Linked DNA regions of Posidoniimonas polymericola. The protein of the gene in region 1 interacts with the protein of each later gene in a pairwise test. Links are inferred from orthologs where the notes say so. Each region holds a gene or a part of one and is shown on either strand. Other genes may lie near its edges.

Evidence for each region.
Region 2: the proteins of rho (region 1) and nusG interact in binary tests that used the Escherichia coli proteins (3 or more experiments, as listed by UniProt). The link is inferred for Posidoniimonas polymericola from one-to-one orthologs.

What each region holds. Positions count from the first base shown.
Region 1 is NZ_SJPO01000006.1:259,144-262,773, reverse strand. Bases 713-3,630 are described here. They hold rho (transcription termination factor Rho), read right to left. Parts: upstream 2,960-3,630; coding sequence 1,466-2,959; downstream 713-1,465. Other genes in these bases: coaE (dephospho-CoA kinase), read right to left, coding at 3,235-3,630; ribH (6,7-dimethyl-8-ribityllumazine synthase), read right to left, coding at 713-858. Outside these bases: transcription antitermination factor NusB, read right to left, coding at 1-307; more of ribH, read right to left, coding at 388-712. UniProt on the Escherichia coli protein: Facilitates transcription termination by a mechanism that involves Rho binding to the nascent RNA, activation of Rho's RNA-dependent ATPase activity, and release of the mRNA from the DNA template.
Region 2 is NZ_SJPO01000009.1:21,124-23,890, forward strand. It holds nusG (transcription termination/antitermination protein NusG), read right to left. Parts: upstream 1,921-2,767; coding sequence 1,081-1,920; downstream 1-1,080. Other genes in the region: rplA (50S ribosomal protein L1), read right to left, coding at 1-401; rplK (50S ribosomal protein L11), read right to left, coding at 604-1,029; secE (preprotein translocase subunit SecE), read right to left, coding at 1,981-2,403; tuf (elongation factor Tu), read right to left, coding at 2,766-2,767. UniProt on the Escherichia coli protein: Part of the processive rRNA transcription and antitermination complex (rrnTAC). The complex forms an RNA-chaperone ring around the RNA exit tunnel of RNA polymerase (RNAP).

The sequences.
Region 1 (3,630 bases):
TGACCGCCACCTTGAAGGGCGTGTCGCCGTACAGGATCTCGAAGGCCCCCAGACGCAGCACGTTGCGGTCGGTCGCCGCCATCCGGGTGAGCGACCAGTTCTGGGCGATCCGCTCGATCTCCTGGTCGATCTCGCCGCGGTTGCGGCGGACCCCCAGAATCAGCGTCTGGGCGAACGCCTCGGCATCGGGGTTGTTGAGTCGCCCGTGCAGGAAGTCCTTCAGCTCGGCGACCGAGTCGCGCGAGTTGTGCTCGTCCTCGAACAGGATCTGAAGGGCGACCTCGCGGCTGCGGCTGCGGACGGACATAGGAAAGGGGCCGGCCTAGGGGGCCGAGTGCGGGGGTCGGGGGCGACGCGGTGCCCGCCGACGTGGCGGGCAATCCCTTATTATCGCGTTGGGAGGGCCGCCAGCAAGCCGGCCATGTGAAGGGCCGCCTCGGCGCACTCCGAGCCCTTGTTGCCGACGCTCCCGCCCGCCCGCTGGATTGCCTGCTCCAGCGTCTCGCAGGTCAATACGCCGAACAGCACCGGCAGGCTGTGCTCAATGCCAATCCGCATCAGGCCGTCCGTCACACCGGCGTTGATCCAGTGGTCGTGCACGGTGTCGCCCTTGATCACCGCCCCCAGCGTCAGGATCCCTGCGTACCGGCAGGTGTCCGCCAGCCGCTGGGTGATTACCGGGATCTCCCAGGCCCCCGGCACCCACGCGACATCCACTGCGTCCTCGGCCACGCCCCGTTCGGCGAAGGTCGCCACGGCGCCGTCGAGCAGCTTCTGGGTGATCGACTTGTTCCACTCGGCGACCACAATCGCGAAGCGGCAGTTGTCGGGTGCGTCCACGGGGGTAATGACGTTCATTGGCTTATTGAGGGTGATTGGCCTGACTCAAGGGCCGATATTAGCACGGAGTCTGTGGGCGCCAGACAGTGCGTTGCCTGTCGGGATAGGAAATCCAACCCAGCTGCTTCGAATTCTCGATCTTGATCGAGGTGTATTCCATAACATTCGAACAAGCCGGACCGAGCACCCGCGCCTGGCGACTTCTTCCTGATCGTAGTCGCCAACTCGCGCGCCCTTGACCTCGGTAGCACCATGACCTCCCCACCAGGCGTCAGCCAGTCAAGGTGTGACAGATAGTCAGGGTGGTAGCCATCCGCGGAGTTGATCCTGTGCACCACCTGCAGCCAGTCGTGCAGGCATTCCCACATGTCGATGGTGTAGCCCTGCAGTTCATCGACCGCGGTCATGGCCTGCAGCGATCGCCAAACCGGTAGTGCTGGGTCGAGTGACAGCAGCTCGCCTTCCGAAATAACAAACGATTGGATGGTTGCTTCGGCGGCTAGCTCCCTTTTGCACGCTGTCTCTTGATGTAGGGCGAACCCCCTCCCCTAGCCCCTCCCCCTGCCGGGGAGGGGGATTCTGGAGTTCGCTTGCGACTCAATCCGCAATCTGAAATCTAGAATCGCTAGGCTTCCTTCATGCTCATCAAGAATTCGGCGTTGCTGCCGGTCTTGAGGAGCCGCTTGGTGAGCATGTCCATCGCATCGGCCGGGGCCAGCTCGTTGATGACCCGACGCAGCAGGCAGACCCGGCGGTACTCCTCGGGGTCCATCAGCATCTCCTCCCGCCGGGTGCCGGAGCGGTTGATGTCGATGGCCGGCCAGATCCGCTTGTCGACCAACGCCCGGTCCAGCATGATCTCCTGGTTGCCGGTCCCCTTGAACTCCTCGAAGATCACCTCGTCCATCCGGCTGCCGGTGTCGACCAGCGCGGTCGCGACAATCGTCAGCGAGCCCCCCTCTTCGACCTTGCGGGCCGAGCCGAAGAACCGCTTGGGACGCTGCATCGCGTTGGCGTCGATGCCGCCGGACAGCACCTTGCCGCTCGACGGGCACTCGGAGTTCCACGCCCGGGCCAGCCGGGTGATGCTGTCCAGGAAGATCACGACGTCCTTGCCGTACTCGACCATCCGCTTGGCCTTCTCGATGACCATCTCGCTGACCTGCACGTGGCGGGCGGCGGGCTCGTCGAAGGTGCTGCTGATGACCTCGCAGTTGGGGCCCTTAACCTCTCGCTCCATGTCCGTGACCTCTTCGGGCCGCTCGTCGATGAGCAGCATGATCACGTAGGCGTCCGGGTAGTTTGTGAGCACCGAACGGGCCATCTTCTGCATCAGGATCGTCTTGCCGGCGCGGGGCGGGCTGACGATCAGGCCACGCTGGCCGAACCCGATCGGCACGATCATGTCGACCACCCGCATATCAACCTCCTCGGGGGTGGTCTCCATGCGGATCCGCTCGCCCGGGTGGCACGCCGTCAGGTCGTCGAACGAGACCTTCCGCGACAGCATGTTCGGGTCCTCGTCGTTGATGGTCTCGACCCGCAGCAGGGCGAAGTACCGCTCGTTCTCCTTGGGCGGGCGGATGGCGCCGGCCACCGTGTTGCCGTTGCGGAGGTTGAACCGCCGGATCTGGCTCGGCGACACGTAGATGTCGTCCGGGCAGGAAAGGTAGTGGTAGTCCGGGCTGCGGAGGAAGCCGAACCCGTCCGGCAGGATCTCTAGGGTCCCCTCGCCGAACATCAGGCCGTTGAGCCGGACGCGCGACTTCAGGATCTTGAAGATCAGCTCCTGCTTCTTCAGGCCGGCGCAGTCCTCAATGCCCTCTCCCTTGGCGATCTCGATCAGGGACGGCATGGTCTGCTTCTGCAGCTCGGCAACGTGGATGTTGCTGTCGAGCTCCTTGGCTTTACCCAGGGCCGGGCCGGCGCGGCGGACCCGCTCGGCGGCCTTGTCGAGTTCTTCGGCCAGCGACAGCGGTTCTTCGCGGTCGAGGCGGCGGAGCAGCTCTTGGTCGATGTAGCGGCTGTTGTCGCTGCCGCCGCTAGAAGTTCGGTTGGGGCGGCGGTGATGGGGCGGGCGCACGCCGTTGCGTGATCCGCGATTGCTCGCGTCAGCCATGATGAATTTTCACTCCTGAACAGGACGAGTGGAGGGGTGGCCGAGGTGTGAGACCGTGGGCCGGTAGGTGGGGGGAGGGATCGAGGGCGCCCAAGCTGCTTATCGCCCGCCGCCAGGCCAGAACAGGCCCGCACGATCAGTTCGCTTGGGAACTCTCAGATAGCTCTAGTATGACAAAAATAGTCGCGATGGGGATGCTTATTTTTGCGATTGTTCTAAACGAAGGGGTTACGGATCCCCTCAAGCGGGTCACCGAATCGGTCGGCCAGCGTTCGTCAGCCCGCTAACCGGGGGGCTATCTCTCGACTCCAGAGCTCAGCGATCTCACGCTCGAGGGTCGCGAGGTCGGCGTCGTTGCTGATCACCAGGTCCGCACGCGACCGTTTTCGGTCTATCGGCAGCTGTGCCTGCTCTCGTTGACTCAACTCAGCGGAGTCCCAGCCGCGTGTGGAAGTCCTATCCGACCGTGCGGATTGGGGGGCATCGACAAACAGGACGAGGTCGCAGTCGTCGGCCCAGCCGGCCTCGATCAGCAGCGGGATGTCGAGCACCGCCACCCGGCCGCCCGTCGCCGCGTAGTCGCGCAGGGCTTGCTTCAGCAGCTCGCGGACCCGCGGGTGGACGATCCCCTCGAGGAAGCGCCGCTCGGCGGTTGCCTCCGGCGATTCGCC
Region 2 (2,767 bases), on another replicon or contig:
CGGGGGCCGAGCACCCGGCCAAGCGGGCCGACCAGCTTCATCATGTCGGGCGCCGCAATACAGACGTCGAAGTCGGTCCAGCCGCCGAGGATCTTCTTGGAGAGGTCCTCGTCGCCCACCTCGTCGGCGCCGGCCGCCTTGGCGGCTTCGGCCTGCGGGCCCTTGGCGAAGACCACCACCCGCTGCTCCTTGCCGATGCCGTGCGGCAGGACAATCGAGCCGCGGACGATCTGGTCCGCCTGCGTGTGGTCGATGCCCAAACGCATCGCGATCTCGACCATCTGGTCGAACTTGGTGCCGTCGTAGCCTTTGAGGGTCTTCACCGCATCAGAAAGCGGGAACGCCTCTTTGCTCTTCTGGTTCGCGGCGAGTGCGCGAAAACGTTTCGACTGCTTTGCCATCTTGCTTCACCCCAAAAAATGCGGGAAGTGTGGTCCAAACCGCGGGGATGCCCATCAGGCTCACCCCGCGTCCCACCTTCACTCGTGTGGCTGCGCGACTCAAACGCGATGCCGTAAACTCCTACACCACCACCACTTGCGACTCTAGGCGTGAGGCACGCACCGCCCAAAAACGCGTGGCAGACTCGTAAGTATGCCCGATTTAACCTTCGACCACTAGCCCCATGCTGCGGGCCGTGCCGGCCACCATCCGCGCGGCGTGCTCGACGTCGCGGGCGTTGAGGTCGTTCATCTTGGTCGTGGCGATCTCTTCAAGCTGGGCCTGCGTGACCTTGCCGACCTTGGTCTTGTTCGGCACGCCCGACCCCTTGGCGACGCCGGCCGCCTTTTTTAGCAGCACGGCGGCCGGGGGGCTCTTGCAGATGAAGTCGAAGGAGCGGTCGTTGTAGACGCTCACCACGACCGGGATCATCATCCCGCCGGCTTCCTTCGTGGCGTCGTTGAACGCCTGAACAAACTGGCCAAGGTTGATGCCGTGTTTACCCAGCGCGGTGCCGACAGGCGGCGCGGGGGTCGCCTGACCGCCAGGGATCTGAAACTTTTCTTGTCCGACTAACTGCTTGGCCATGACTGCTGGATGGTAGGAAGTGGTTGGTGTGGGGTGACAGGAAGAACGCCGCTACAGGTTCTCGACCTGCCAGTACTCGAGTTCCACCGGGGTCGGGCGGCCGAAGATGCTGAGCATCACGGTGACCTTGCCGTGGATGTCGTCGATCTTGCTGACCTCGCCCTCGAAACTCTCGAAGTTGCCGTCCTTGACCTTGACCTTGTCCCCCTCCTGGAACGGGATCGCCAGCTTGGGAGCCTCGTCGGTCTCGTCCTCCTCCGTGTGGAGGATCTTGGCGACGTCCTGCGACGCCATCGGAGTGGGCTTGCCGCCGGATCCGGTGAAGTCGCCGATGCCGGAGGTCTCGCGGATGGCGAACCAGGTGTCGTCGTTGACGTGCATCTGCACGGCGATGTAGCCGGGCCAGATCTTCCGCTCAACAACCTTCTTCTTGCCGGCCTTGAACTCGGTGACCTTCTCGGTCGGCACCATGATCTCGCCAAAGTAGCGGTCCAGCCCCTCGATCGAGACCTTCCGCTGCAACGCGGCCGAAATCGAGCGTTCGCGGTTGCTCTGGACCTTGAGGATGTACCAGTCCATGTCGATGTCCTCGTCCTCCTCCTCGATCAACTCGAGGGGGCCCGAGGGGGCCGCGACCGGCTCCTCTTCGTCGTCCATGGCGGCCTCGGCGGCCGCCAGCTCTGCCTCGTCCTGGGCGCTCAACCCGCTGTCGGCCTCGGCGGTCTCTTCGACCGGGACCTGGGGAGCGCCGTCAGCCGGCGCCGACTCCTGCTCGGCGCCCGCGGCGGGCCCGACATCCTGCAGAGCTTCAGCCTGGGCATCGACGGCCGCCTCCTCCGCCGGGATCGGGGCGGGGGCGTCCTCGTTCGACTTTTCAGAGCCGTCTAGCACGATTCACCAACACAAGACAAATGATTCACGACTGACAAAACTCGCGGGCAACGCCGCCTACTAGCCGCCGATCGACAGCAGCGTGTTCAGCAGGTTGCTCCACACCAGGTCGTACAGGTAGAGCAGGGCTGCCAGCACAAAGATCGTCAAGATCACGACCACCGACGCCCGCCACAACTCGCCCCGCTTCGGCCAGGTGACCTTGTTCATCTCCGCCTCGACGGAGATCAAAAAATCGGCGAACGTCGGTAGCTGCACCAGCCGGAAGGCGGCCCAGGCGCCGAGCGCAAACACGCCCACGGAAACCGGCACCGCCAACGCATTGGCGTTCTCCGAACCGTTGGCCTGCATCCAGGTCATCAACGAGTAGGAGCCGACCGCAATGGCGATCGCGATCGCGTAGAAGGTCACCTGCCGGGCGACCCTCCCTTGCGTCCGCTTGTAAAACCCGATCGAAAACAGTTGGTGTAGGTATGCGGTCACGATCCTGTGAGCCTCGTTGCTGCGGGCCGCCGCCCGCCAAACCGGCGAGCCAACCACTCCGCTCCGTACAGGGCGGGTTCGCCCCTCTTTCGACTACAGCCCTGCGGGCTACTACACCGCTGCCGAGACCCCCGCTGGGACCCCACTGGAGACCCTGCGGGCAAACCCCGCCTCGTGCACAACTCCGACGCTCGGAGGCTGCTAAGCAGGGGCGGTGGGACTCGAACTCACAACCCCCGGTTTTGGAAACCGGTGCTCTGCCAATTGAGCTACGCCCCTGTTGGAAAGCGGCAGGCAAGAGTGGAGAGGGGAACGCCTGCGGCTGCCCCCCCCCTCTCCGCCTGATGCTTTCACACGCTAACTT